DNA from 2 places in the Mycolicibacterium madagascariense genome. Region 1 is predicted to be linked to the other one. Evidence: riboswitches for the same ligand, from Rfam matches in the RefSeq annotation. Region 1 holds a riboswitch; the other holds the start of a gene.
What was found. A riboswitch is a leader RNA that binds a small molecule or an ion and turns the genes downstream of it on or off. The one in region 1 is predicted to bind glycine.
Positions count from the first base shown of each region.

Region 1 (14,542 bases):
TCACCTTCCAGAACTGCCGACCCCAGCTGGTGAAGAACCGCAGCAGCACGAGGACGATCATGGTGGCGACGGCGGCCATGACCCAGGCCTTCGCGATCCACCACAGCGACGACAGCCACTCGGCGCTCCAGTCCAGCGTCGGGGTGAACTTTTCCATTCCGGCAAGGTACCCCGGGTAACTGGCGGTAGCCGGGTCTAGGGGTCAGCTGTTAGCCGAGGGCTGAACCCGCCCCCGCAGGTCGCCGCGGGGCACGCCGAGCTGCCGGTCATGACGTGCGCGTGGATGCTCGCGGCGGCGTCCGGGCGCCGCGTACCGTGAATGCGTGCCGAAGACGAAAGACCGCTCCGGGCGGCTGAGCAACAGGTTCTGGAAACTGCTCGGTGCCAGCACCGACAAGGATCAGGCCCAGTCGTTGGATTTGGTGAAGACCTCCTCTGAATACGATGAGAAGGCCGCCGACCTCGACGACGAGCAGCTGCGCAAGGCGGCGCAGCTGCTCGACCTCGGTGAGCTCGCCGAGTCGGCCGACATCCCGCAGTTCCTGGCGATCGCCCGGGAGGCGTCCGAACGCTCGACGACGTTGCGGCCGTTCGACGTTCAGCTGCTCGGCGCGTTGCGGATGCTGGCGGGCGACGTCGTGGAGATGGCGACCGGTGAGGGCAAGACGCTCGCCGGTGCGATCGCCGCGGCGGGGTACGCGATCGCCGGGCGCAGCGTCCACGTCATCTCCGTCAACGACTACCTGGCTCGCCGCGACGCCGAGTGGATGGGCCCGCTGCTGGAGGCCATGGGTCTGACGGTCGGCTGGATCACCGCCGAGTCGACCGCCGACGAACGCCGCGCCGCCTACGCCTGCAACGTCACCTACGCCTCGGTCAACGAGATCGGCTTCGACGTGCTGCGCGACCAGCTCGTCACCGACGTCGAGGACCTGGTCTCCCCGGACCCCGACGTCGCGCTGATCGACGAGGCCGACTCGGTGCTCGTCGACGAGGCGCTCGTGCCGCTGGTGCTGGCCGGGACCACCCACCGCGAGCAGCCGCGACTGGAGATCATCCGGATGGTCGGCGAGCTCGTCCCCGGCAAGGACTACGACACCGACGCCGACCGCCGCAACGTCCACCTCACCGACGAGGGCGCCCGCAAGCTCGAGAAGGAACTCGGCGTCGACATCTACTCCGAGGAGTCCGTCAGCACCACGCTGACCGAGATCAACGTCGCGCTGCACGCGCACGTCCTGTTGCAGCGCGACGTGCACTACATCGTCCGCGACGGGCGGGTGCAGCTGATCAACGCCTCCCGCGGCCGGATCGCGCAGCTACAGCGCTGGCCCGACGGGTTGCAGGCCGCGGTCGAGGCCAAGGAGGGCATCGAGACCACCGAGACCGGCGAGGTGCTCGACACCATCACGGTCCAGGCGCTGATCAACCGCTATCCCACGGTGTGCGGGATGACGGGCACGGCGCTCGCCGCCGGTGAACAGCTGCGGCAGTTCTACAAGCTCGGCGTGTCCCCGATTCCACCGAACACGCCCAACGTCCGGGTCGACGAGACCGACCGCGTGTACATCACCGCCGCGGCCAAGATCGACGCCGTCATCGAGCACATCAAGACCATCCACGACACCGGGCAGCCGGTGCTGGTGGGCACCCGCGACGTCGCCGAGTCCGAGGAACTGCACGAACGGCTCGTCAAGGCCGGCGTGCCCGCGGTCGTGCTGAACGCCAAGAACGACGAGGAGGAGGCGCTCGTCATCGCCGAGGCCGGCAAGCTCAAGGCGGTGACCGTCTCGACGCAGATCGCGGGCCGCGGCACCGACATTCGGCTCGGCGGGTCCGACGAGGGCAGCCACGACGAGGTCGCCGAACTCGGGGGGCTGCACGTCATCGGTACCGGCCGCCACCACACCGAGCGGCTGGACAATCAGTTGCGCGGGCGCGCGGGCCGACAGGGTGACCCCGGCTCGTCGGTGTTCTTCTCCAGCTGGGAGGACGACGTGGTCGTCGCTCACCTCGAGCCGGAGAAGCTGCCGATGGCGACCGACGAGGACGGTCGCATCACCAGCGACAAGGCAGCGCAGCTGCTCGAGCATGCCCAACGCGTCGCCGAGGGCCGGTTGCTCGACGTGCACGCCAACACCTGGCGCTACAACCAGCTCGTCGCCCAGCAGCGCGCCATCCTGGTCGAGCGGCGAAACACCTTGCTGCGCACCGCAACCGCGCGCGAGGAGCTGGCCGCCCGGGCGCCGGAGCGCTACGAGGAGCTGGTGAAGGAGATCGGCGAGGAGCGGCTGGAGACGATCAGCCGCCAGATCATGCTGTATCACCTGGACCGCGGCTGGGCCGACCACCAGGCGTACCTGTCGGACATCCGCGAGAGCATCCACCTGCGGGCGCTCGGCAGGCAGAACCCGCTCGACGAGTTCCACCGCCTGGCCGTCGACGCGTTCGCCTCCCTGGCCGCCGACGCCATCGAGGCGGCGCAGCAGACCTTCGAGACCGCCAACGTCGTCGAGGACGAGCAGGGCCTGGACCTGTCCAAACTCGCCCGTCCGACCTCGACGTGGACCTACATGATCCACGACAATCCGCTGGCCGACGACACCATGTCCGCACTGAGCCTGCCCGGGGTGTTCCGCTAGGTTCATCGCATGGAGCCGGAGCCGGGCGATCGTGTGCTGACGATCCCCAACGCGCTCAGCGTGCTGCGGCTCGTCCTCGTCCCGGTCTTCATCTATCTGCTGATGGTGCACGCCGACGGGTGGGCGGTCGGGGTCCTGATGTTCAGCGGGTTCTCCGACTGGGCCGACGGCAAGATCGCCAGGATGGTCGACAACCAGTCCTCGCGGCTGGGCGCGCTCTTGGATCCCGCCGTCGACCGCATCTACATGGTGGTCGTTCCGGTCGCCCTGGCCGTCGTGCACGTCGTGCCCTGGTGGTTCGTCGTGGTGCTGCTGGCCCGCGACGTCGTCCTGGCGCTGACGCTGCCGGTCCTGCGGTCCCGCGGCCTGACCGCGCTGACGGTCACCTACGTCGGCAAGGCCGCGACCTTCGCACTCATGTCGGGTTTTCCGCTCGTCCTGCTCGGCCAGTGGGAGGCGTTGTGGAGCAGGGTGATCCTGGCGATCGGATGGGCGTTCCTGGGGTGGGGGATGGCCATGTATCTGTGGTCGGGCGTCCTCTATCTCCTTCAGGTCCGTCTCGTCGTCGCGCAGCTGCCCCGGCGCACGCCCGGGTAGGGACATGGCTGAGGACGAACGCGCGCTCGGCGGCTACAGCCCGGAGGCCGGACGCAACGCCCACGAAGCGGGCGCGCCGACGCTGATCCCGGTGCCGTCGCTGCTGCGGTCCCTGCTGTCGGAGCACCTCGACCCCGGATACGCCGCGGCCGCCCGGCGGCGGGAGGGCAGCGGCCCCCGGCGCAGGTCGTCCGCGCTGGCCTGGCAGATCGTCGCCGGCCTGCTGGTCGCGACGGTGTTCGCCGCGGCCGCCGCGCAGGCGCAGTCCGTCGCCCCCGCCGCGCAGGACGGCAGGCACGTGCTGGCCGATGGCGTGCGGGCTGCGCAACGCGCCACCAACGACGCCATCGCGCGACGCCGCGACCTCACCGGCCAGGTCGAAGCCGAACGACGCCACCGGCTGGCCGGCGACGAGCAGGGCCGACGGCTGCTGAGCGGCCTCGACGCCGCGGAGTTCACCGCCGCCGAGACCGCGGTCCGCGGCCCTGGTCTGTCGGTCACCGTCACCGAGCCCAGCGGCGCCCGCGATCTGAGCGACGTCTCCAAGCAGCGGGTGCAGGGCAGTCCGCAGGTGATCCTCGACCGCGACCTCCAACTGGTCGTCAACTCCCTGTGGGCCAGTGGCGCCGAGGCGATCGCGGTCGGCGGCGTGCGCATCGGACCGGGTGTCACCGTGCGCCAGGCCGGCGGTCGCCTCCTCGTCGACAACCAACCCATCGCCAACCCCTACGTCGTGCTCGCGGTGGGACCACCGCACGCGATGTCGGACGCGTTCGGCGAGAGCCCGGCCGCCCAGCGCCTGCAGATACTGGAGTCCGCCTACGGGGTGACGGTCGCCGTCGGTCAGGCAGACGCGCTGACGCTGCCCGCCGGTTCGGTGCGGGACGTCCACTTCGCCACGGTGATGGGGCCTCGATGACGACTGGGGGAGTGCGCATGACACCGAACGGAGCGACACGGATCGGAGAGACATGGTCGGAATAGCCGCACTGGTCGTCGGCATCGTGCTGGGCCTGGTGTTCCACCCCAGCGTTCCCGAGGCCATTCAGCCCTACCTCCCGATCGCGGTGGTGGCCGCGCTCGACGCGGTGTTCGGCGGTTTGCGCGCCTACCTGGAGCGCATCTTCGACGCCAAGGTGTTCGTGGTCTCGTTCGTGTTCAACGTGCTCGTCGCCGCGCTCATCGTGTTCGTCGGCGACCAGCTGGGGGTGGGGACGCAGCTGTCCACGGCCATCATCGTCGTGCTCGGCATCAGGATCTTCGGCAACGCCGCCGCACTGCGCCGTCGGCTCTTCGGGGCCTGAGCCGGTGAGCGAGGATCCCGCACCGGCACACGGCAGGCACGAGCTGCCCGACGGCACAGCCCACGTCGGGGGCCGTAGCCGCACGCAGCTCGTCTTCGGCGCGTTGGCCGTCGTGCTGTGCCTGGTGCTGGGTGTGGCCATCGTCACGCAGGTGCGGCAGACCGAGTCCGGCGATTCCCTGGATACGGCCCGGCCCGCCGATCTGCTAGTCCTGCTGGACTCCCTGCAGCAACGCGAGGCCGCGCTCAACACCGAGGTGAGCGATCTGCAGCGCACGCTCGAATCGCTGCAGTCCTCCGGGAGCAACGACGAGGCCGCCATCGAGAACGCCAGGGCCCGGCTGGCGGCCCTGTCGATCCTCATCGGAACGGTCGCGGCGACCGGACCAGGCGTCGCGCTGACCATCACCGACGTCGCTCCCGGCGTGTCGCCCGAGACCATGCTCGACGTGGTCAACGAGCTGCGGGCCGCCGGCGCGGAGGCCATGCAGCTCGGCGGTCCCGGCCAGGCGCCGGTCCGAGTCGGCGTCGACACCTGGGTGGTGGGTCAGCCCGGTGCGCTCGTCGTGGACGGCACCACGCTGAGCCCGCCGTATTCGGTTCTGGCCATTGGTGATTCGGCCACGCTCGCTGCGGCGCTGAACATCCCGGGCGGCGCCGTGGACAGCGTCGAACGGGTGGGCGGCACGATGTCGGTGCAGCAGCAGGGCGTCGTGAACGTGACCGCCTTGCGGCAAGCGAAACCCCGCCAATACGCTCAGCCTGTCAAGTGAGTACGCGACGTCCGCGTCTGCGAAGAATCTAGGAGCCCCGTGAGCGAGATTCCGTCCGATCTCTACTACACCGAGGATCACGAGTGGGTGCGTCGCACCGGTGACGACACGGTTCGCGTCGGCATCACCGACTACGCCCAGGCCGCACTCGGTGACGTGGTCTTCGTCGAGCTCCCCGACGTCGACGCAGCCGTCGACGCGGGCAGCGAGTTCGGGACCGTGGAGTCAACTAAGTCGAACTCGGACCTCTATGCCCCCATCACGGCGAAAGTCGTTGCCGTCAACGGCGACGTGACCGACTCGCCGGAGTTGGTGAACTCCGATCCGTACGGCGCCGGTTGGCTCATCGACCTGCAGCTCGACGCCGCGACGCTGACCGAGGCGCTCGAAGGTCTGCTGGACGCCGACGCCTACGGTGCGACGCTCGACGAATGAGAAATCGGGCCGTGATCCGGTGGTGGTGGGTACGGCGACCACCGGCGCGCGGTACGGTCGTCACGAGACGCATGACGCGGCGGCGTCCCTCTTGAATGTCTCGAGCGGGAGTCGGCGCATCTGCCCACCATTGCCACAGCAGCCAGTGAGGAGCACCGGGTGACGGAGAACGACACCAGTTCGGGAGCTGATCAGTCCGAAGAAGTGACGGTCGAGACCACCTCGGTCTTTCGATCGGACTTCCTCAACGAGTTGGACGCACCGCCAGCAACGGGCAACGACAACGCGGTGTCGGGCGTCGAGGGGCTCCCGGCCGGATCGGCGCTCCTCGTCGTCAAGCGCGGCCCGAACGCGGGGTCGCGGTTCCTGCTGGACCAGGCCAGGACGTCGGCCGGTCGTCATCCCGATAGCGACATCTTCCTCGACGACGTCACGGTCAGCCGCCGGCACGCCGAGTTCCGGCTCGAGACCGGCGAGTTCCAGGTCGTCGACGTCGGCAGCCTCAACGGCACCTACGTCAACCGCGAGCCCGTCGACTCGGCGGTGCTGGCAAACGGCGACGAGGTGCAGATCGGCAAGTTCCGATTGGTCTTCCTGACGGGCCCCAAGGGCGACGACGGCGGTTCACCGAGCTGATGACCGCCCCCGACACCCCTGCGCTCGCCGGGATGTCGATCGGAGCGGTCCTGGACTCGCTACGACCCGACTTTCCGGACGTGACCATCTCCAAGATCCGCTTCCTGGAGGCGGAGGGTCTGGTCACGCCGCAGCGGTCGGGCTCGGGTTATCGACGGTTCACCGCCTACGACTGTGCGCGGCTGCGCTTCATCCTCACCGCGCAGCGGGACCACTATCTGCCGTTGAAGGTCATCAAGGCACAGCTCGACGCGCAACCCGACGGCGAGCTGCCGCCGACGGCATCTGCCTACGGCGTACCGAGATTGGTGCAGGTGTCCGCCGACGACGACGGGGTCGCCGGGTACGACACGGCCGCGGTGGCGCCCGCCCAGGTCCGCCTGAGCCGCGAGGATCTACTGACCCGCTCGGGGGTCGACGAGGAGCTCCTCGGGGCCCTGATCAAGGCCGGCGTCATCACCTCGGGACCGGGCGGCTTCTTCGACGAGCACTCGGTCGTGATCGCGCAGTGCGCGAAGGCGCTGGCCGACTACGGGGTGGAACCCCGACACCTGCGGGCCTTCCGCTCGGCGGCGGACCGGCAGTCGGATCTGATCGCCCAGATCGCCGGGCCCGCGATGAAGGCGGGTGCCCGCGACCGTGCCGACGACATGGCGCGCGAGGTCGCGGCTCTCGCGATCACGTTGCATACCTCGCTCATCAAGTCCGCGGTGCGCGACGTTCTCGATCGCTGAGGATTAGACTTCCCCAAGACGGCTTGCGGCGCGGAGGGCAGACACAGATGGGCGAAGTTCGAGTGATCGGCATTCGCGTTGAACAGCCCCAGAACCAGCCGGTTCTGTTGCTGCGGGAATCCAACGGAGATCGCTACCTACCGATCTGGATCGGTCAGACGGAGGCGCAGGCCATCGCGTTGGAGCAGCAGGGCGTGGAACCCGCGCGGCCGCTCACCCACGATCTGATCCGGGATCTGATTACCGCCCTTGGACATTCGTTGAAGGAAGTGCGCATCGTCGATCTGCAGGAGGGCACCTTCTACGCCGACCTGATCTTCGACCGCGACATCAAGGTCTCGGCACGCCCCTCGGACTCCGTGGCGATCGCGATGCGCGTCGGGGTGCCCATCTACGTCGAGGAGGCCGTGCTCGCGGAGGCGGGGCTGCTGATCCCCGACGAATCTGACGAGGAGACGACGGGCGCGGTCCGCGAGGACGAGGTCGAGAAGTTCAAGGAGTTCCTCGACAGCGTGTCGCCCGACGACTTCAAGGCCACCTGAATTTCAAACGTCACGGATGCATCTCACGCTCTCGACACGCGGAGCGGGTTTCTCCCATCCATGCCGTCGGCAGCCATACTTTCCTCACTACGAAGGCAGTCAGTCCCGAGCTGGGAGCGTATGCTCGACATACTCGAGAGCTCGGAGCAAACGTGTGTGGCCGTCCCCGACGGCCTGTGAACACGGATCCAGTTCGATCGGCGAGAGGATGGCCAGTGGGCGACACGCCACGTCAGGAGCAGTTGGATCTCTTATCCAACGGCACGCCGGAACGCGTGGTGTCGGCAGCGCCGACCGAACCGGTGCAGGCTGGCTTGTTCCCCGATGACTCCGTCCCCGACGAGTTGGTCGGCTACCGCGGACCCAGTGCCTGCCAGATCGCGGGCATCACCTACCGGCAGCTGGACTACTGGGCGCGGACGTCTCTGGTGGTTCCGTCGATCCGCGGGGCGGCAGGCTCCGGCAGCCAGCGGCTGTACTCGTTCAAGGACATTCTGGTCCTGAAGATCGTGAAACGGCTTCTGGACACCGGCATCTCGCTGCACAACATCAGGGTCGCGGTCGATCACCTGCGGCAGCGCGGCGTCAAGGATCTGGCGAACATCACGCTGTTCTCCGACGGCACCACGGTCTACGAGTGCACGTCGGCCGAGGAGGTCGTGGACCTCCTGCAGGGCGGTCAGGGTGTCTTCGGCATCGCCGTCTCGGGCGCCATGCGCGAACTGACCGGCGCCATCGCCGACTTCCCCGGCGAACGCGCCGACGGTGGGGAGTCGATCCCGAGCCCCGAGGACGAACTGGCCTCGCGCCGCAAGACCCGCGACCGCAAGATCGGCTGACCGGGCGCCGTCGTACCCGTTGGGTAGACTCGGACCTGCATCGCCTCTGCGCGGGAGAGTTCCGTGGCCGCCAGCCACGGACGCCGAAGGAGCAACACCTCTCCGTCAACCTCTCAGGCCCCAGGACCGCGTGGAGCCACGGTGCCTCTGGAAAGTGGCGAACACGTTCTTCGCCCGCCCATGGGGAAAGGCACAGCCGGGACGATCCGGTCGCGCTGAATCTCTCAGGCACCCGCGACGGGTCGACGACAGAGGGAGAGGACCGCTAGCGGTTCTGCGCTTCGACGTGTGAGAGGCCCTCTCTTGTCCGGTACTCCTTCCCATCCCCTCGGCGAGCACCACCTGCCGCGCTTCGCCGACCGTCACATCGGCCCCGACCCCGATGCCGTGGCCACGATGCTGGGCGTCATCGGCGTCGAGAACCTCGATCAGTTGGCCGAGAAGGCGCTGCCCGCCGGCATTCTCGACGGGCTGGGCGCCGCGGGCGTCGCTCCCGGGCTGGATCAGCTGCCGCCGCCGGCGTCCGAAGAGCAGTCGCTGGCCGAGTTGCGGGCAATGGCCGATGCCAACACCGTCGCGGTCTCGATGATCGGCCAGGGGTACTTCGACACGCTGACCCCACCGGTGCTGCGCCGCAACATCCTCGAGAACCCCGCCTGGTACACGGCCTACACGCCGTATCAGCCGGAGATCAGCCAGGGCAGGCTCGAGGCGCTGCTGAACTTCCAGACCATGGTCGAAGACCTCACCGGCCTCGAGGTGGCCAACGCCTCGATGCTCGACGAGGGCACCGCCGCGGCCGAGGCCATGACCCTGATGCACCGCGCGGTGAAGGGCTCGGCGAACCAGCTGGCCGTCGACGCCGACGTGTACGCCCAGACCGCGGCCATCATCGAGACGCGCGCCAAGCCGCTCGGCATCGAGATCGTCACCGCCGACCTCCGCGACGGCCTGCCCGACGGCGACTTCTTCGGCGTCATCGTCCAACTGCCCGGCGCCAGCGGATGCGTCAACGACTGGTCGGACCTGATCGCCGCCGCGCACGAGCGTGGCGCGCTCGTCGCGGTGGGCGCCGACCTGCTGGCCGCCACGCTGATCACCCCGCCCGGTGAGATCGGTGCCGACGTCGCGTTCGGTACCACCCAAAGATTCGGCGTGCCAATGGGATTCGGTGGACCGCACGCCGGTTACCTGGCCGTGCACGCCAAGCACGCCCGTCAATTGCCCGGCCGGTTGGTCGGAGTGTCGGTCGACGCCGACGGCTCGGCGGCCTATCGGCTGGCGCTGCAGACCAGGGAGCAGCACATCCGCCGCGACAAGGCGACCAGCAACATCTGCACGGCCCAGGTCCTGCTCGCGGTGATGGCGGCGATGTACGCGAGCTACCACGGCGCCGACGGGCTGACCGCGATCGCCCACGAGGTGCACGGCCACGCGCTCGCCGTGGCCACCGGGCTCTCCGACGCCGGCGTCGAGGTGGTGCACGACGCGTTCTTCGACACCGTGCTGGCCCGGGTGCCGGGGCGCGCCGAGGAGATCCGCGCCGCGGCCAAGGAGCGCGGCATCAACGTCTGGCTGGTCGACGCCGATCACGTGTCGGTGTCGTGCGACCAGGCCACCACGGCCGCCCACGTCGAGGACGTGCTCGCCGCGTTTGGCGCCACCCGCGGTGGCCAGCGCTGGTCGGGTCCCGAGATCGCCACCCGTACGTCGTCGTTCCTCACCCACCCGGCGTTCACGAAGTACCGCACCGAGACCGAGATGATGCGCTACCTGCGGTCGCTGTCGGATCGCGACATCGCGTTGGACCGCAGCATGATTCCGCTCGGATCGTGCACGATGAAGCTCAACGCGGCCGCGGAGATGGAGCCCATCACCTGGCCGGAGTTCGCTCGTCAGCACCCGTTCGCCCCGGCGTCGGACACCCCCGGGCTGCGCCGGCTCATCGCCGACCTCGAGACGTGGCTGACCCAGCTCACCGGGTACGACTCGGTGTCGCTGCAGCCGAACGCCGGCTCGCAGGGGGAGTACGCGGGGCTGTTGGCGATCCAGGCGTACCACCTCAGTCGCGATGACGCGCAACGCAACATCTGCCTGATCCCGTCGAGCGCGCACGGCACCAATGCGGCGTCGGCCGCGCTGGCCGGCATGAAGGTCGTCGTGGTGGCGTGCCGCGACAACGGCGACGTCGACCTCGACGACCTGCGCGCGAAGATCGCCGAGCACGGCGACCGGATCGCCGCGCTGATGATCACCTATCCCTCGACGCACGGCGTGTACGAGCACGACGTCGAGGAGATCTGCGCGGCCGTGCACGACGTCGGCGGCCAGGTCTACGTCGACGGCGCCAACCTCAACGCCCTCGTCGGGTTGGCCAGGCCCGGCCGCTTCGGTGGCGACGTCAGCCACCTGAACCTGCACAAGACGTTCTGCATCCCGCACGGCGGTGGTGGTCCGGGCGTCGGTCCCGTCGCGGTGCGCAGCCATCTCGCGCCGTACCTGCCGGGGCACCCGCTGGCCGACGAGCTCGGCGCCGACTACACCGTGTCGGCCGCGCCGTACGGGTCCGCGTCGATCCTGCCCATCACGTGGGCCTACATCCGCATGATGGGGGCGCCCGGCCTGCGCGCCGCGACGCTGACGGCGATCGCGTCGGCCAACTACGTCGCCCGCCGCCTCGACGAGTACTACCCGGTGCTGTACACGGGCGAGAACGGCATGGTCGCCCACGAGTGCATCCTGGACCTGCGCGGCATCACGAAGGCGACGGGCGTCACCGTCGACGACGTCGCAAAGCGGTTGGCGGACTACGGCTTCCATGCCCCGACGATGAGCTTCCCGGTGGCGGGCACGCTCATGGTCGAGCCCACCGAGAGCGAGAGCCTCGCCGAGGTGGACGCCTTCTGCTCGGCGATGATCGCGATCCGCGCGGAGATCGACCAGGTGGGTTCGGGGGCCTACCCCGTGGACGACAACCCCCTGCGCGGTGCGCCCCACACGGCCGAGTGCCTGCTCGTCGAGGAGTGGAACCACCCCTACACCCGGGAGCAGGCGGCCTACCCGCTGGGCAAGGGCTTCCGGCCCAAGGTGTGGCCGCCGGTGCGCCGCATCGACAGCGCGTACGGCGACCGCAACCTGGTGTGCTCCTGCCCGCCCGTCGAGGCCTTCGCCTAGGGGGTCCCGTCCTCCCCGCGAACAGACGCAAAAGGCCCTTGAATGCCCTAAATAAGGGCCTTTTGCGTCTGCTCGCGCAGGAAAACCTAGCCCAGGGATGACGTCAGGGCGGCGGTGAGGCCGGGCCCCGCCGAGCTGTCGAGGTTCTGGTAGTTGCCACCGGTGGCCTGGGCGACCGCCTCCCACGTGGCGCGGTCGGGGTCGCTGCCGAAGTCGATGACGTTGATCGCGACGGGCTTGGCCTGGTTGAACGTCTGCTTGATGGCGTCCTGCAGGCCGGGGCCGTCCAGCGACTGGTCGGTGTGGGGTCCGGCGGTGATCACCAGCACCGAATTCGGTTGGCCGTCACGGAAATTGGCGACGGCGTCGGGGTAGAGCATCCGCAGTGTCGTGAACGACACGGCCCCGCCATCGCTGGCGACCTGCCCGTCGAGATTGCTACTCAGCGCCGCCGACCGGGGCTGGCCGCCGACCGCGTCACCGAGCGGACCCATGGGGATCTCGGATCGGCCCGCCACCCCGTCGAAGGTCCAGAGCCCGACGGCCGACGTCGGCGCTAGCGCCTGCACCCGCGCATTCAACGCGGCGGTGACGTTGGCGAGCCGGGACTTGCCGCCCTCGTCGGTGGCCATCGACTGGTCCAGCATGACGGTGACGGCGGGGTTCTGGGGCGGGGTGCTGACGAGGTTGGCCAGCGTCGCGCGCAGGCCGTTGTCGCCGACCGACAGCGGTGCGGGCAGTGCCGCGAAGTTCGTCACGTCGCTGGTGGGCATGGTGACGCCCGACGCCCGGAAGCCGGCGTCGGCCAGGTGCTGCAGGGCCTCCGGCTTGCGCAGGAATCGGGCGAATTCGCTGGCGGCGCTGACCTGTTCCTGGCTCAGCCACGGTCCGGACAGCAGCACGGTGGGGTAGTCGGCCACCGCGGGCGGCCCGGGGGGCAGCCACGCCGCCAGCGTGTCCTTGGCGCCCGGCTGCGAGCTCTGCTGAAAGATCTGCTGTTCGGTGGCGACGACGGCGTGCACGTCGGCCGCGGCGGGATCGGCCGCCGTCGTCATCGCGGTCATGGCCGTCGTGGTCTTGGCGTCGGGCAGCTTGGGCTGACCGGCCATCAGCGCGGCGACCGCGTTGGCGCCGGACGTCGCGGGCGCACCCTGCGGGGCCGACGCGGCGGCGACGGCCTCCCCGGCGAGGTACGTGGCGTCGCCGTCGCCGGACAGCGGTAGCGCCAGTTTCAGCGAGCCCCAGCCCGGCAGGTTGAGGCCGTCCAGTGCCGAGGCGTCGGTCTGCAGGCCGGGCAGCGTGCCCCAATTCTCTTGGGACAGCGCGTCCTTGAGTTGCGGACGGACGGCCAGCATCACCGGGGAGGTCACCAGGGAACGGCTGTCGCTGACGGCCTTGTCACCGGAGGCGGCTTCGAGGCGGGCCTCGGAGATCGAACTGCCGGGGATCCACAGTGCGGGGCGGTCGCCGAGGTCGCTCGGCCACTGCCCGCTGAAACCGTTGACCACCTGATCGGAGTCGGCGGACTTCACCCCGACCTTGACGCACTTGTCGCCGACGGGCTCGGCGGACTGGTTGAATTCCTGTGCCAGCGGGGCGATTTGCGCGTCGATCGACGGGTCGACGAGGACGGCCACGGCCACCTCGCCCGACACGCAGCGGGCCGCACCCGCCTGCGAGCGATGCGAGAGGGCGTCGCCGAAGAACCGCCACAGGATGACGGCGCCGACCACGACCACGACGGTGACGAGCGTGGCGATCACGCCGACGCTGATGCCGCGTCGTCCGGGTTGGATCGCGCGGTGGCTGCCGGTCCACTCGCCGCCCTCCCAGTCACCGCCGTGCTGGCGCCCCTGAGTCGGCGGGCGGCCCGGCGGCGGGGGCGAGGACGCGAACGCGTGCGTGGCGGCTTCGCCATCGGGTTCGGCGCCGTGCTCCGGCCCGTAGTCCTCGTCGTCCGCGTAGCCGGCGTCGTACCCGTGCTCGGTGTCGTAACCTTCGTCGGCGTCGTACCCGTGATCGGAGTATCCGCGGTCGGCGTCGTATCCCGCGTCGGCGTCGTACTCGTCGTCGTATCCGTGGTCGTGGTACCCGGCGTCCCCGGGAGGACCGACCTCGGACGACCCGTCTTCCGGGTCGGGAATGCTGTGCCTGCCCATTCCTAACCCCTGTGATCGTTGCGGTGGTTGATCATTCGGCCCCGCGAGAGTCTAGTCACCGCGTGGCGTGGCGCGCCTTGAACTCCCGGCGACGGCGATGCAGGATCGGCTCGGTGTAGCCGTTGGGCTGCCCCGTGCCCGACAGGATCAGCTCCTGCGCGGCCTGGAACGCGATGCTGGCCTCGGGGTCGGGCGCCATCGGCAGGTAGTCGGCGTCCCCGGCGTTCTGCTCGTCGACCACGGCGGCCATCCGGCGCAGGCTGGCCTTGACGTCCTCCTCGGTGATCACCCCGTGCCGCAGCCAGTTGGCCAGCAGCTGGCTCGAGATGCGCAGGGTGGCACGGTCCTCCATAAGGGCCACGTCGTGGATGTCGGGCACCTTCGAGCAGCCGACGCCCGCGTCGATCCACCGGACGACGTAGCCGAGGATCGACTGACAGTTGTTGTCGACCTCCTCGCGAATCTCCTCCGGCGCCCACGCCAGCTCCTTGGCCAGCGGGATGGTCAGCAGCTGGTCGAGGGTGGTCCGTTTCTTGCCCGCCAGTTCCTTCTGCACCTCGAACACGTCCACCTGGTGGTAGTGCATGGCGTGCAGGGTCGCACCGGTCGGCGACGGCACCCACGCCGTGGTGGCGCCCGCCTTGGGCTGACCGATCTTCTGCTCGACCATGTCGGCCATCAGTTCGGTCATGGCCCACATGCCCTTGC
Region 1 covers NZ_AP022610.1:3,225,221-3,239,762, reverse strand. Annotated here, with positions in the region: gene G6N60_RS15170 (ABC transporter ATP-binding protein/permease) at 1-157, opposite strand, end outside; gene secA2 (accessory Sec system translocase SecA2) at 324-2,642, shown strand; gene G6N60_RS15160 (CDP-alcohol phosphatidyltransferase family protein) at 2,652-3,239, shown strand; gene G6N60_RS15155 (DUF881 domain-containing protein) at 3,244-4,158, shown strand; gene G6N60_RS15150 (small basic family protein) at 4,211-4,543, shown strand; gene G6N60_RS15145 (DUF881 domain-containing protein) at 4,548-5,315, shown strand; gene gcvH (glycine cleavage system protein GcvH) at 5,355-5,750, shown strand; gene garA (glycogen accumulation regulator GarA) at 5,910-6,386, shown strand; gene ftsR (transcriptional regulator FtsR) at 6,386-7,120, shown strand; gene G6N60_RS15125 (bifunctional nuclease family protein) at 7,168-7,662, shown strand; gene G6N60_RS15120 (MerR family transcriptional regulator) at 7,878-8,501, shown strand; glycine riboswitch at 8,543-8,640, shown strand; glycine riboswitch at 8,641-8,763, shown strand; gene gcvP (aminomethyl-transferring glycine dehydrogenase) at 8,805-11,675, shown strand; gene G6N60_RS15110 (substrate-binding domain-containing protein) at 11,762-13,834, opposite strand; gene G6N60_RS15105 (malate synthase G) at 13,890-14,542, opposite strand, start outside.

Region 2 (14,542 bases), 1.4 Mb from region 1:
CATCCACATCACCTCGAATTGGTTGCCGTCGGGGTCGACGCCGTAGACGCTCTTCGTGGCACCGTGGCTCGACTCCCCGCGCAGGGCGCCGGCGTCGAGCAGGATGCGACGGAACTCGACGAGTTCCTCGACGGTGTCGAGCTGCCAGGCCAGGTGGTAGAGCCCGACCGATCGCGGCGGGCGCGGGATGGCGCCGGCGATCTCGAACAGGCCGAGGTCGTGGTGGTTGCCCGACCGGGGCAGGCGCAGGAACGCGGCGCTGATGTCGGGCTCCCGGCTGATCAGCTGCATGCCGAACACGGTCGTGTAGAAGGCGGTCGAGCGGTCGAGGTCCGCGACGAAGAGCACCGCGTGGTTCAGGCGGACGGGTGAGACGACCATGGGCTGCACCTCCGTCGGGAAGGTAGTCGACGCTACCGGCAAAACCGTAGCAGAAAGTCAGTTGTAGCTACAACCATCATGCGATGATGGTTGGGTGAACGCCAAGGGGCTCGACCGCGCCGAGCTGGCCGCCTGGGTGCGGCTCGCCTCCGTCCTCGAACTGCTGCCGGGTGCTCTCGACGCGCAGCTGCGGCGCGACGCGGACCTCATGCACTTCGAATACTTCGTGCTGGCCATGCTGTCGGAGGCGCCCAAGCGCACGCTCCGGATGAGTGCACTTGCGGCGCAGACGAATTCGACCCCACCCCGGCTGTCGCACGTCGTGCGGCGGCTGGAGGAGCGCGGCCTGGTCGAGCGATACTCCGACGCGCACGACGCCCGCGCCACCAACGCCCGGCTCACCGCCGCGGGATGGCGGAAGGTCCGTGCGGCCGCGCCGGGTCACGCCGCGCACGTGCGGCACCTCGTCATCGATGCGCTGACGCCCGAGCAGATCGACCAGTTGGCCGTCATTGCCGAGGCCATCCTGGGCCGCCTGGACCCCGACGGCGCCATGGCGGTGACCTACCACCGCTACGACCCGAGTTAGGCGGTCGTTCCGGCCCGTGCGTAGCCGGCCGAGGTCGGCTGGGCGGCGCCGGCTCGGAATGTTAGGGCCCTAACGATTAGCGTACGATGGAAAGCGTACGATGGAAACCGTGACGACCGACGTACTGGCCCTCGAACGGCAGGTGTGCTTCGCGCTGGCGGTGACCAATCGGGCCGTGCTGGCCGTGTACCGCCCCCTGCTCGAACCCCTGGGCCTGACGCACCCGCAGTACCTGGCGATGCTCGCACTGTGGGAACACCGCACCTCGGATCGACCGCCGCTGACCGTCAAGCAGATCGCCGTTGCGCTGCAGATGGATTCGGCCACGCTGTCGCCGATGCTCAAGCGGCTAGAGGCGCTCGGTCTGATCACGCGCACCCGCAGTTCCTCCGACGAGCGAGCCACCCACGTCGAGTTGACGGCTGACGGGCGAGCCCTGCGCACGCGGGCGTTGGAGATCCCGCCGGCGGTCGTCGCACGACTCGGCGTCGCGATGACCGAGCTCGAGGAACTGCGCAGCGTGCTGACCCGAATCAACGCCGCCGCGCTCGCGGCCGACGCTGCCGCCGTCTGATCGAGGAGGACCCATGACCGACCGCCCCAACCCCCTGCAGTACCTCGGCTACTCCTACGGCCGGCGGTTGCCCGCCTCGATGAAGGAGTGGGTCGCCCACGATCTGGCCGATTACGGCGCGGTGCGCAGGCACATGATCCGGATGGCCATCCCGCCGTTGCTCGTCCTCGCGCCGCTGTGGCTGCTGCCTGCGTCGCTCTACGTGCACCTGGAGATGACGGTGCCGATCTACGTCTGGGCGCTGCTGATGTCGATGGCGCTCAACAAGATCTGGCGGCGTCACCGGCTCGCGCAGCACGGGCTGGACCCCAACCTCGTCGACGCCATCCGGCGCCAGCGCGATGCGCGGCTGCACGAGGACTACGTGCGCCGGTTCGGTCCGCGCCCGGAGTCGGCCAAGTTCCAGGCGAACAGCAGCCCGTTCTAGCGCGGCGCACCCGTTTGCGGTCTCGGCCGTAGGCTCATTGCCGTGAGCTGCCTGCTGCGCCTCCTGCTCGTCGTCCTCACCGTTCTCGGCGGCGTCCTCGGGTCGACGGGGCTCGCCGCGGCCGCGGGCACCACCAGCGGCCAGCTCGACTACGGCGGGTTGACGCGCACCTACCTGGTCCACACCCCGGCCGCCGACGCTCACCCGTCGGGCCTGGTGCTCAACCTGCACGGCGCGGGCCAGACCGGCGCCGCGCAGGAGGCCGTCTCGAACTACGACGCCGCTGCCGATGCCATGGGCTTCGTCGTCGCCTACCCCGACGGCATCGACGAGAGCTGGGCCGACGGACGCGGTGCCTCGACCCCCGACCGTCAGGGCCTCGACGACGTGGGCTTCCTCGTCGCGCTGCGCGACCGACTCGTCCAGGACTACGGCATCCCACCGGGGCGCGTCTTCGCCACGGGCATGTCGGCCGGTGCGTTCATGGTCGACCGGCTGGCCTGCGACCGGGCCGACGTCGTCGCGGCGATCGCTCCGGTGTCGGGAACGCTGGGCTCCAACGTGCCGTGCGCACCGTCGCAACCGGTGTCGGTGTTGCAGTTCCATGGCACCGCCGACCCCGTCGTGCCGTTCGGCGGCGGCGGCATGGTGGGTCGCGGCGGGGCGAGTGACATCCTCTCCGCACCCGAGCTGGCGGCGCGGTGGCGCGCGATCGACGGGTGCGCCGACGCGCCGGTCGAGGACGTGCTGCCCGCCACGGGCGACGGCACCGACCTGCACCGCTTCAGCTCGGTCGGCTGCGCGCCCGGCACGGCCGCGGTGTTCATCCGCATCGATGGCGGCGGCCACACGTGGCCGTCGGGGAGCTTCGCGCTGCCCGACGTCGGACCGACCACGACGGGGACGGACGCATCGCTGGCCAGTGCGCAGTTCTTCGCCGCGCACGGCAGGTGATCAGCACTCCACGCGGTTGACCGGAACGTGCAGGGCCAGCCCGCCGGTCGACGTCTCCTTGTACTTGGAGTTCATGTCCAGGCCCGTCGCCCGCATCGTCTCGATGACCTGATCGAGGCTGACGCGGTGAAAGCCGTCCCCGCGCAACGCCATTCGGGCGGCGTTGATCGCCTTGCCCGCCGAGATCGCATTGCGCTCGATGCACGGGATCTGCACCAGCCCGGCAATGGGATCGCACGTCAGCCCCAGGCTGTGCTCCATGGCGATCTCCGCGGCGTTCTCGACCTGTTGCGGTGTGCCACCGAGGATTTCGGCGAGCGCGGCCGCGGCCATGGCCGCCGCGGACCCCACCTCGCCCTGGCATCCGACCTCGGCGCCCGAGATCGACGCGCGTTGCTTGAACAGCGACCCGACCGCGCCCGCGGTGAGGAGGAACCGCACGACGGTGCCGTCGCGGTCGGCGCGGCCCTGCCGGGTGTAGTGCAGTGCGTAGTGCAGAACGGCCGGAATGATGCCCGCCGCACCGTTCGTCGGCGCGGTGACCACCCGCCCGCCCGAGGCGTTCTCCTCGTTGACGGCGAGCGCGACGAGGTTGACCCAGTCCTCGGCGAACGCCACGTCGCGGTCGGGGTCGTCGAGTGCGAGGCGTTCGTGCCACTCGTGGGCCCGCCGACGCACGCCGAGCGAGCCGGGTAGCTCACCGGTGCGCTCGATGCCCTTGCGCTGGCACTGCACCATGACGTCGTAGACGTGCAGCAGTCCCGCGCGCACGTCGTCCTCGGATCTGGTGGCGCATTCGTTGGCGAGCATGATCTGGCTGACCGACAGGTCGTGCGTCTCGGCGATCCGCAGCAGCTCCTCAGCGCTCGCGAATGCCAGCGGGACGTCGGCGGGCGCGGGCTCGGCGGCCTCGTCGTCGGCGGTCACGACGAATCCGCCGCCGACGGAGAAGTACGTGCGGGCATGCAGCTCGCGCCCGTGCGCGTCGAGCGCGCTCAGGGTCATGGCATTGGCGTGCCGGTCGTGAACGGTCAACGGGCGCAACGTCATCGCATCCTCGGTCAGGGGAATGCGCTGGGTGCCGGCGAAGCTGATCCAGCCCTGCTCGCGCACGGTCGCCAGCCGCGCCTCCATCTCGTCGGTGTCGATGGTCTCGGGATGAAAACCCTCCAGCCCCAGCAGGATCGCCGCCATGGTGCCGTGCCCGGCGCCGGTCGCGGCCAGCGACCCGAACAGGTCCACTGCCACGGTAGCTGTCGTGCCGACCAGGTCGCGTCGGGTGCATTCCTCGGCGAAGCGGACCGCGGCGCGCATCGGACCGACGAAGTGTGAACTCGACGGGCCGATGCCGATCGAGAACAGCTCGAAGACGCTGATGGTCATGGGCACGGTGAACCTCTCGTCTGCGGGGACGGGTCACCTCCCCGCTCTGTCCTGGTGACCTGAGAGTTTCGGCGACGCCGGAGCGCACCATTCACCTTCGGTAAGCGCGGATTCGGTCCGCGCTTTCTCCAGAGTTGCCTCGGCACTGCGGTATTGGGCCTGAGAGATTCCTGGGGAGGACATTGCTCCTACGGCACCCGACGTCGGGATCTCCCGCTGTGCGTTGACGGCTATTGAGTTGTCCGCAGTAACTTACCCGCGATCCGTCCCGGTGGCGAGAGCTGTGCCTTCTTAGAGCTGAGCCCAGACCGTCTTCTGCTTCAGGTAGGCGTCGAGGCCGTCCTTGCCGAACTCGTGGCCCCAGCCCGACTGCTTGTACCCGCCGAACGGCACGTCGTGGTCGAACACCAGCTGGCAGTTGATCTGAACGCTGCCGGCCTGCAGCCGCTTGACGATCCGATGGGCGCGCGTGACGTTCGTCGTCCAGGCGGTGGCCGCCAGACCGTAGGTGGTGTCGTTGGCCATCGCGACGGCCTCGTCCTCGTCGTCGAACGGGATGATGGAGACCACCGGCCCGAAGATCTCCTCCTTGTACAGCCTGCTGGTGGCGGGGTCGACGTTGGTGAGCACCGTCGGGTGCACGAAGTAGCCCTTGCGGTCGAGGCGGAAGCCGCCGGTCACCACCTCGACGCCGTCGCGCTTGCCCTCGTCGATGTAGCCGAGGACGCGACTGAGCTGCTTGGCGCTGATCAGGGGCCCGCTCATGACGCCCTCCTCGGTGGGCCCGCCGTACTTCATGAAGTTCGCGACCCCGGCGATGCCCTCGACGACCTGGTCGTACACGCCGCGCTGGACGAAGATCCGCGAACCGCACACGCACCCTTGGCCGGAGTGGACGAAGATGCCCATCGCCGCGCCGAAGATCGCCTTGTCGAGGTCGGCGTCGTCGAAGATGAGCACCGGTGACTTGCCGCCGAGTTCGAGCATGACCTTCTTGAGGTTGCCCGTCGAGGCCTGCACGATCATCTTGCCGACCTCGGTGGACCCGGTGAAGGCGACCTTCTCGACGTCGGGGTGGGCGCTGATCGCTGCGCCCGCGGTGTGACCGTAGCCGGTGATGAGATTGACCACGCCGTCGGGCACGCCGGCCTCGTGGATCAACCGGTCCAGCAGCAGGGCCGAAAGGGGTGTCTCCTCAGCGGGTTTCACCAAGCTGCTGCACCCCGCGGCGAGCGCGGGGGCGATCTTGGCGCAGGCGTTGAAGATGGGTCCGTTCCACGGGAAGATCAGCCCGACGACGCCGTAGGGCTCCTTGAGCGTGTAGGCGTGATGGTCGACGTACCCCGCTCCGGCGATGCCGGTGGACCTCACGTCGTAGGCGGTGCCGTTGATCTTCGTGCACCAGCCTGCGTAGTAGCGGAAGAATTCCGCGCAGGTGGGGACGACGAGCTCGGACTGCATCTTCATCATGCCGGTGTTGGCGGAGTCGATCTCGGCGAACTCGGCGGCGTGCTCGTCGATGAGGTCGGCGATGCGCCACATGACCTTGGCCCGCTCGGCGCCCGGCAGCCCGGACCAGACCTCCGCCTCGAACGCCGCCTTGGCGCGGGCGACCGCCTCGTCGACCCCTGCGGCGCCGCAGTCGGTGAATTCGGTGAGCTGTTCCTCGGTGACGGGGTCGATGATCGGGATGACGTCACCCGTGCCGGGGCGCTTGCGAATGTCGTCCAATACGTCCTGCAGCGTCATCGGTGCTCTCTTCCCGTCGTCGGCGTATTGCTGAGCACTTGCTTAGCACCCGCGGCTCGGCGGGGTCAAGCGTCGCAGCCCTCAGGCGTCTCGCGTGCGGATCCGCGGCGCCAGCTGCACGACCTCCGGAACGACGGTCGGGTTGCGGTAGGCGAGGTCGACCAGCGACACCAGCGCGTCCGCGACGTCCTCGAGCGCCGACATCTGAGCCGGGAGCTGGCCGTGCGCCACCCACGACTCGAACAGCTGCGCCAGCAGCTCGCGGTCGGCGCCGCGCAGGATCTCGGTGTCCTGGGTGGGCCCGATGCCGACGCGCACGATGCAGAGTTCGGGATGCTCGCCGCGCCACGATCGCAGGATCTCCTCGAGGGCGGCCTTGCTGGCGTCGTAGGCCGCCACGCCGGCCCGCGGCCTGCCGACGTCATTGCTGGAGGCGACCAGCACGACGCCGTTCTCCGACAGGTGCGGCAGTGCGGCGCGCACGACGCCGTTGGCGCCGAGGGTGTTGACGCTGAAGGCGTGGATCCAGGTCGCGACGTCGGTGTCCTCGATGTGGGCCATCGGCACGACGGTGCTGGTGAAGACCACGGCGTCGAGTCCGCCGAGCACGTCGGCGGCGGAGTCGACCACGCGCGTGATGGCCGCGGAGTCCTCGACGTCGAGCTCGAAGGCCGTGCCGCCGATGTCGTCGGCGAGCTTGGTCAGCAGGTCCATCCGGCGGGCGGCGACGGCCACCTTGGCGCCGCGGGTGGCCGCGCTGGCGGCGACCGCGTGGCCGATGCCCGACGATGCCCCGACGACGAGCAGACGCAGACCCTTCGACGCCTCGTGTGCAGCACTCACCGGAAACCACCTTCTCGATAACGGCAATACCGTTACCACCCTAGGGCCTCGGCGGCGGGCGGCCTTTGCTGACCCGCGGGCCGTCCGCCCGGCCGTCAGAGGATCGCGGTGATGTCGTTCTTCAGGGCCTCCGCCTGGGTGCCGAAGACGGCCTGGACGCTGTTGCCGACCTCGATAACGCCAGCCGCTCCCAGGCTCTTCAACCGGGCCTGATCCACCTTGCCGGGGTCGGCCACCTCCATGCGCAGCCGGGTGATGCAGGCGTCGACGGTGACGAGGTTGGCCCGGCCGCCGAAGGCGTCGATGAGCTGCTCGGCCGTGCTGCCGGTCGGTGCGGTCGTCGGGGTCGTCGGCGACACGACCGTGGCGGCGTCGGTGCCGTCGCCGAGGTTGGCCTGCTCCTCGGTCTCGAACTCGTCGTCGGGTTCCCGGCCGGGCGTGCGCATGTTCCACCGAGTGATCGCGAAGCGGAACAGGACGTAGTAGACGACGAAGAAGACCACGCCCATGCCGATCAGCAGCGGGACGTTCTTGGCCGCCGGGGCGGTGCCGTAGAGCAGGAGGTCGATCAGTCCCGCCGAGAACGAGAACCCGAGGTGGATGTCCAGCAGGTAGGCGATCGCCAGCGACAGACCCGTGAGGACGGCGTGGATGACGTACAGCGGGAACGCCACGAACATGAAGGCGAACTCCAGCGGTTCGGTCACGCCCGTCAGGAACGCCGTCAGGCCGGCGGCGGAGAGGATGCCGACCGCGACCCTGCGCTGTTTCTTGTTCGCCACGTGGATCATGGCGAGCGCGGCCGCGGGCAGGCCGAACATCAGGATGGGGAAGAAGCCCGACGTGAGGAGACCTGCCGACGGATCACCGGCGGCGAAGCGGGTGAGTTCGCCGGTGACGACCTTGCCGTCGGGAGCCCGGTAGTCGCCGTAGATGAACCACACGTACGAGTTGACGATGTGGTGCAGGCCGACCGGGATCAGCATGCGGTTGGCGAAGCCGTAGACGAACGCGCCGATCGCGCCGGAGCCGCCGATGAACTCGCCGAGACCGGTCAGGCCCGCATCGAAGAGCGGATAGCAGTAGCTCATCGCGAACGCCAGGAACAGACACGCCAGCGATACCACGATGGGAACGAAGCGGCGGCCGCCGAAGAAACCGAGATACGAAGGCAATTGGATGGTGTGGTAGCGATCGAAGAGCCACGCGGTGAGCACGCCGACGACGATGCCCGCGAAGACGCTGTAGTTGATCTGCGCCTGCTCGCCCGCCTTGTCGACCTGTCCGGCCAGCACGATCGGCGACATGGTCTTGAACACGGCCTGCACCACCAGGTAGCCGACGACGGCGGCCAGCGCGGTGGAACCGTCTGCCTTCTTGGCGAATCCGATGGCGACACCGACCGCGAAGAGCAACGGCAGATTGCTGAAGATGGCATCGCCCGCCGCGCTCATGGCGTGGAAGAACGGTCCGATGACGGGCGCCTTTATCCTGCCGAGCAGATCGTCCTGACCTAGGCGCAGAAGGATTCCCGCCGCGGGCAACACCGCGATCGGCAGCATGAGGCTCTTGCCGAGGCGCTGCAGTTGCGCGAACCCCGGTATGCGTAGACCCGACTTGGGCTGTGCCGCAGGGTCATTCATGGTTTCATTCATCCTCGAAGCCCCTTCTTCGCCGTGCCGGCCGGGCGCCGCCCAGGCTGCGGGAGAGCTTAGACGAGAAGACGTGACTGCGAGACCCGCTTGATCGGCCCTCGTATTGTTGGGCGCATGAGTCCGACACGAATCCTTGCCCCGGTGCCCGGCCGCGCGATCGCGCTTCGAGACGTGCCCGATCCGGTGTTCTCGCAGGGGATGGTCGGCTACGGCGCCGCGATCGAACCGCCGCACCAGGTCCTCGATGCGGTGGCCCCGGTCGGCGGCGCCATCGTCCGGCTCCTGCCGCACGCCTACGTCGTCATGACCGCCGACGGCGTCGGCGTCCTGGTCCATCTCGGACTGGACACCGTCGCGCTCAAGGGCGAGGGTTTCACGGTGCACGTGGAACAGGGCGACCAGGTCAGCGCCGGGCAGCGCATCGTCACCTACGACGTGCCCGCGATCGTCGCCAAGGGACTGCGCCCCGTCGTGCCCGTCGTGGTGATGGACGAACGCGAGGAGGGCAACGTCGTGCCGGCCGAGTCGGTCGGCACCGAGATCGCCTGTGGCACAGACCTCTTCACGGTGAACAGCTAGATGGAGGTCGTCGTCTGCCAGGACGCCGCGGAGATCGGAGACATCGCCGCCGACGCCATCGTCGCCCTCCTCGACCGCCGGCCCGACGCCGTTCTCGGGCTGGCCACCGGGTCGTCACCGCTGGCGATCTACGACGAGTTGGCGGCGCGCTACGACGCCGGGCTGGTCTCGTTCCGGCAGGCGCGCGGCTTCACCCTCGACGAGTACGTCGGGCTGCCGATCGACCACCCCGAGCGGTACCGGACCGTCATCGACACCGTCTTCGCCTCGCGCGTCGACTTCGCCCCGGGGGCGGTGCAGGGGCCCGACGGCGCGGCGAGCGACGTGCCTGCGGCGTGCGCGGCCTACGAGGAGGCGATTAGGGCGGCCGGGGGCGTCGACCTCCAGATCCTCGGCATCGGCACCGACGGGCACGTCGGCTTCAACGAACCCGGTTCCTCGCTGGCGTCCCGCACGCGCATCAAGACGCTGACCAAGCAGACGCGCATCGACAACGCCCGCTTCTTCGGCGGCGACCTGGACGCGGTGCCGACCCACTGTCTGACCCAGGGGCTCGGAACCATCATGGAGGCCAGGCATCTGATCCTGGTGGCGACCGGCCGCAGCAAGGCCGAGGCGGTGCACCACCTGGTGGAGGGACCGGTCAGCGCGATGTGGCCGGCGACCATCCTGCAGCACCATCCGCACGTGACGGTGCTGCTCGACGAGGCCGCCGCCCGCCGGCTCCAACTGATCGACTACTACCGGGAGACCTACCGCTCCAAACCCGCTTGGCAAGGCATCTGAGCGCCGCCATGCTCCTGACCGCCGACACGGTGCTCACGGGCCGAGACCTGTTGCGGCCCGGCTGGATCGACGTCGCCGACGGCGTCGTTCGGGCCATCGGAGGGGGAGCGGCGCCACGGGTCGCCGATCACGACCTCGGAGCGGTGACGGTCATGCCGGGGTTCGTCGACACCCACCTGCACGGCGGTGGCGGGGTCGACTTCTGCGCCGCCTCGTCCACCGCGACCGAAACCGCGGTGAACGTGCACCGCGCGCACGGCAGCACGGCGCTGATCGCCTCCCTCGTCACCGCGGCCCCCGACGAAATGCTCAGGCAGGTAACGACATTGGCCGACGACGTCGACGCCGGCCGCATCGACGGAATCCACCTCGAGGGGCCGTGGCTGTCGACCGCGCGGTGCGGCGCCCACCAGCCGGACCTGATGCGCGACCCCGACCCGGGGGAGATCGACCGCGTGCTGCGGGCGGGCCGGGGGGCCGTGCGCATGGTGACCCTCGCGCCGGAACGCGAGGGTGCGCTCGACGCCATCGCCCGGATCGTCGGCGCGGGCGTGGTCGCCGCGATCGGCCACACCGAGGCCACCTACGCCCAGACGGCGGTGGCGATCGACGCCGGAGCCACCGTGGCCACACACCTGTTCAACGCCATGCGCCCGATCGACCGCCGGGAGCCGGGTCCCATCGTCGCGCTGCTCGAGGATCCGCGGGTGACGGTCGAGGTGATCACCGACGGCGTTCACGTCCACCCCGCCGTCTACCGCCACGTCGTGCGCAGCGCAGGCCCCGACAGGGTGTCGCTGGTGACCGACGCGATGGCCGCGACCGGCATGACCGACGGCCGGTACGGCCTGGGCCCGCTGGAGGTCGACGTCGTCGACGGGGTGGCCACGGTGGCGGGCACCGACACCATCGCAGGCAGCACCGCGACGATGGACGCGGTGTTCCGGTTCGCCGTCGAGCACGCGGGCCTGCCCCGCGACGACGCTCTGCGGTGCGCCGTCGCGCAGGCGTCGCTCAACCCCGCCCGGGCGCTGGGACTGCCCGGTCGTGGTCTGACACCCGGCGCTGCGGCCGACGCCGTGGTGCTCGACGAGGACCTGCGCGTGGCGCGCGTGCTGCGCGGCGGATCGTGGATGGTGGCCCCCGATCAGTAACGTGGTGGCGGTGACCGGCCCGGGACTGCTTCCGTGGCAGCGATAGTGGAGCTCAACGACCGGGTGTACCGGTTGCTGCGCCCGCTCATTCGCGTGCTGTCGCTGCGGGCGATCGTCGTGGTGGCCGCGTTGGCGGTCATCGTGCTGGTGCTCGTCCTCGGCACGTGGGTGTGGGTCGGGGTGACCGACGACCAGTACAGCCAACTCGACCGGCGGCTGGATTCGGTCAGCAGCCTCGGCAACGTGAGCGATCTGCTGAACAGCACGCCGGCGAACACCGCCTCCCAGCCCATGCCGGACGGCAACGTCGTGCGCACCGCGAGGATCGGCGGCATCACGGTCTCGGTGCCCAGCGACGTCGTGCTGCCCGTGCTGCCCGACGGCTACGCCACCACCGAGATCGGGGGCGTGCAGTACCGGGTGCGCACGTTCAGCGCCGGGGTGGGATCCATTGCGCTCGGGGCACCCGTGGCCGAGACGCAGCACCGTATCGACGAGCTGCACCTGAGGGTCCTGCTGATCTGCAGCGGCGTCATCTTGGGCACCGTGCTCGTCGGCTACGTCATCTCGCTGCTGATGATCAACCCGTTCCGCCTGCTGGCCCAGCAGGCCCGCGCGATCAACGCCCAGTCGATGCCCGACGAGGTGCAGGTGCGCGGCGTGCGGGAGGCCGTCGAGATCGCCGAGGCCGTCGAGGGCATGCTGGCGCGCATCGGCCGGGAGCAGCAGCGCACCAGGGCGGCGCTGGAGTCCGCGCGCGACTTCGCCGCCGTCGCCTCGCACGAATTGCGGACGCCCCTGACCGCCATGCGCACCAACCTCGAGGTGCTCTCGACCCTGGACCTGGCGCCCGAGCAGCGCGACGAGGTGATCGGTGACGTCGTGCGCACGCAAGGCCGGATCGAGGCGACGCTGACGGCGCTGGAGCGGCTCGCCCAGGGCGAGTTGACGACGACCGACGACTTCGTGGCGTTCGACGTCACCGAAATGCTCGACCGGGCGGCGCACGACGCCGCGCGGATCTATCCGGGTCTGCGGGTGACCCTGACGCCGTCGCCGTCGAAGTTGATCGTGGGTCTGCCCGCCGGGCTGCGGCTGGTGATCGACAACGCCATCGCCAACGCCGTCAAGCACGGCGGCGCCACCGAGATCCGCCTCAGCGTCGTCAGCTCGAGCGCCGGCGTCGAGATAGCGGTCGACGACGATGGGGCGGGCGTCCCCGAGGAAGAGCGCGCAGCGGTCTTCGAACGGTTCGCCCGCGGCAGCACCGCGTCACGGTCGGGCTCGGGTCTCGGTTTGGCGTTGGTCGCACAGCAGGCCGAATTGCACCGGGGGACCGCGCAGCTCGACGTCAGCCCCCTCGGGGGCGCGCGGCTACTGCTGCGCCTGCCCAGCTCGTGATGGTGACCACACCGCGCGCGTGACTGGGCGTCGGAGACGGCGGCCGGTTCGCCAAAGCCGCCGTCCAACAGGCGTTTTGGTCGGACCTGCCGCGCGCGGCCCTCGCCGGCCGCCGACCGGCGGAATGGGCCGCCCGGTTCGGGAATGTCCCGGGGGGTCAATCGGTTTCACCCATTGGGTCGGAGATACCACCGAGCTACCGGGTCGAATCGCACCAACCGCGATACGACTTACACCTAAATAATGAAGAAGAAGGCATCACCATGAAGAAGTTCGGATTCGCTGGCATCGTCGCAGGTGGACTGGTCGCGGCGGTCGTAGGACTCGCAGCGCCGGCTCAGGCCGACCTCAGCCACAACATCTGGGCCAACCAGCAGAACCAGACGAGCCAGTCGACGCCGTCGGTCAGCACCCAGGCACACGGCTAGACCGCCTGTCACAGGACGCAACTGAGAAGGGGCACCCGCACTGCGGGTGCCCCTTCTCGTTGTCGTGATGAGGTTGGATGCCAATGGACGGTGCCGTCGCACAGCTCTCGAAGAGGAACGAACGCCGCCCCGGTGATCGCGGCTACCTCGGCACGGCGGCTGCCGTCGGCGAGGCGCCGTACACACCTGGGCGCGGCGGGCCGCCACGGGACCGAGGCGATGACGCCCGGCCGACCGTTGCCGGTCGACCGGGGCGTCCGAGCCGGCCCGGGGTCAGGCGCAGTCGGTGCAGATCAGCCGGTCGCCGACGTGGCGGGCCAGGCGGTGGCTGTGCTGCACCAGGAAGCAGCTCGAGCAGGTGAACTCGTCGCGCTGCTTCGGGATGACGCGGACGGTGAATTCCTCACCGGACAGGTCGGCGCCCGGAAGCTCGAAGTCCTCCAGTTCGTCGCCGTCGTCGACGTCGAGCACCGCGGTCGCGGCGTCGTTGCGACGACCGGCCAGCTGTTCGAGCGACTCATCGACGACGTCGTCTGTTTCCTTCTGGCGGGGCGCGTCGTAATCAGTGGCCATATTCGTCCTTCCGGGAGCTGTGTTGGCGTCCTCACAACGTGAGCAGTGGCCAGGATGTTCCCACGCCCCAGGGGGCCGAAACGCCCGGGGTCGCGATTGCCGCGCATGCGGGGGCCGGATGAGCCGAATCTCACTGTGGCCTTAGGTCTGAGCCTCCCCTGCGAGGTCTCCCGACGGCGCCAGGACGGTCCGTTGGAAGGGCAGACCGTGCGCCGCGGCGTGCTCGACCGCCTCGTTCGCAGCCGTGAGCGGAAACACCGTCACCGCTTCGTGGGACAGGTCGAGGACGCCACTGCGAATCATGGCGATCAGCTGGTGGTTGGCCATCCGTGGATACATCCACTGGCCGCGCACCGTCACCGAATTGCGCATCAGCCACGGGTAGGGCAGCGCGAGATCGTCACCGCCGAGCATTCCGACGCCACCCATCAGGACGATGCGGCCATAGGGACGCACCGTCAGCGCCGCTGCCCGCACCGGACCGGTGCCCGCGCTCGGGGGCAGCAGGTCCAGCACGACGTCGACCGCCGCGGGGGCCGCAGCCTGTATCGCCGCCCGGTCCGCCTCACCGTCCCCGGTCAGGGTGACCGTCCGGATCCGCTTGCCGAACCGCGATTCGAGGTCCCGCAGTACGGCGGCGTTGCGACCGGGACACACCACGCAGGCGGCGCCCATCGCGAGTGCGACCGCCACGCCCGCGCTGCCGAAGTTGCCCGTGGCGCCGCTGACGACGACCGTCTCGCCCGCCTGCAGATCCGCGGCGAGCAGGCCGCCGTAGGGCACCAGCAGGATGCCGAGGGCCGACCACCGCGCCACGTCGGCCAGGTCGACGTCGCCGAGTGCGACGGCGTTCTCGGTCGGCACCCGCATCCGCTGCGCGAACGGCCCGTCGTGGAAGTAGCGCGACAACGTCAGCCCGCCCTCGCCCGCCGAACTCCAGCCTTGCAGGGTGATGTCGGGCGCCGCGGCGTCGTCCCGCGATCGCACCGTCGCGTCGCACCACACCAGGTCACCGGGGTGCAGCCGGGTGGCGTCGGGGCCGGTGCGCACCACCCGGCCGATCGCC
Region 2 covers NZ_AP022610.1:1,862,377-1,876,918, forward strand. Annotated here, with positions in the region: gene G6N60_RS28530 (VOC family protein) at 1-381, opposite strand, end outside; gene G6N60_RS08775 (MarR family winged helix-turn-helix transcriptional regulator) at 476-970, shown strand; gene G6N60_RS08780 (MarR family winged helix-turn-helix transcriptional regulator) at 1,080-1,544, shown strand; gene G6N60_RS08785 (DUF5313 domain-containing protein) at 1,558-1,971, shown strand; gene G6N60_RS08790 (CE1 family esterase) at 2,008-2,925, shown strand; gene G6N60_RS08795 (L-serine ammonia-lyase) at 2,926-4,308, opposite strand; glycine riboswitch at 4,345-4,450, opposite strand; gene G6N60_RS08800 (aldehyde dehydrogenase family protein) at 4,600-6,057, opposite strand; gene G6N60_RS08805 (SDR family oxidoreductase) at 6,139-6,900, opposite strand; gene G6N60_RS08810 (PTS transporter subunit EIIC) at 6,996-8,543, opposite strand; gene G6N60_RS08815 (PTS sugar transporter subunit IIA) at 8,670-9,134, shown strand; gene nagB (glucosamine-6-phosphate deaminase) at 9,135-9,920, shown strand; gene nagA (N-acetylglucosamine-6-phosphate deacetylase) at 9,929-11,074, shown strand; gene G6N60_RS08830 (sensor histidine kinase) at 11,162-12,475, shown strand; gene G6N60_RS28125 (hypothetical protein) at 12,739-12,903, shown strand; gene G6N60_RS08835 (DUF4193 domain-containing protein) at 13,177-13,476, opposite strand; gene G6N60_RS08840 (alcohol dehydrogenase catalytic domain-containing protein) at 13,618-14,542, opposite strand, start outside.
Region 2: another riboswitch for glycine. It lies ahead of G6N60_RS08795 (L-serine ammonia-lyase); the one in region 1 lies ahead of gcvP (aminomethyl-transferring glycine dehydrogenase).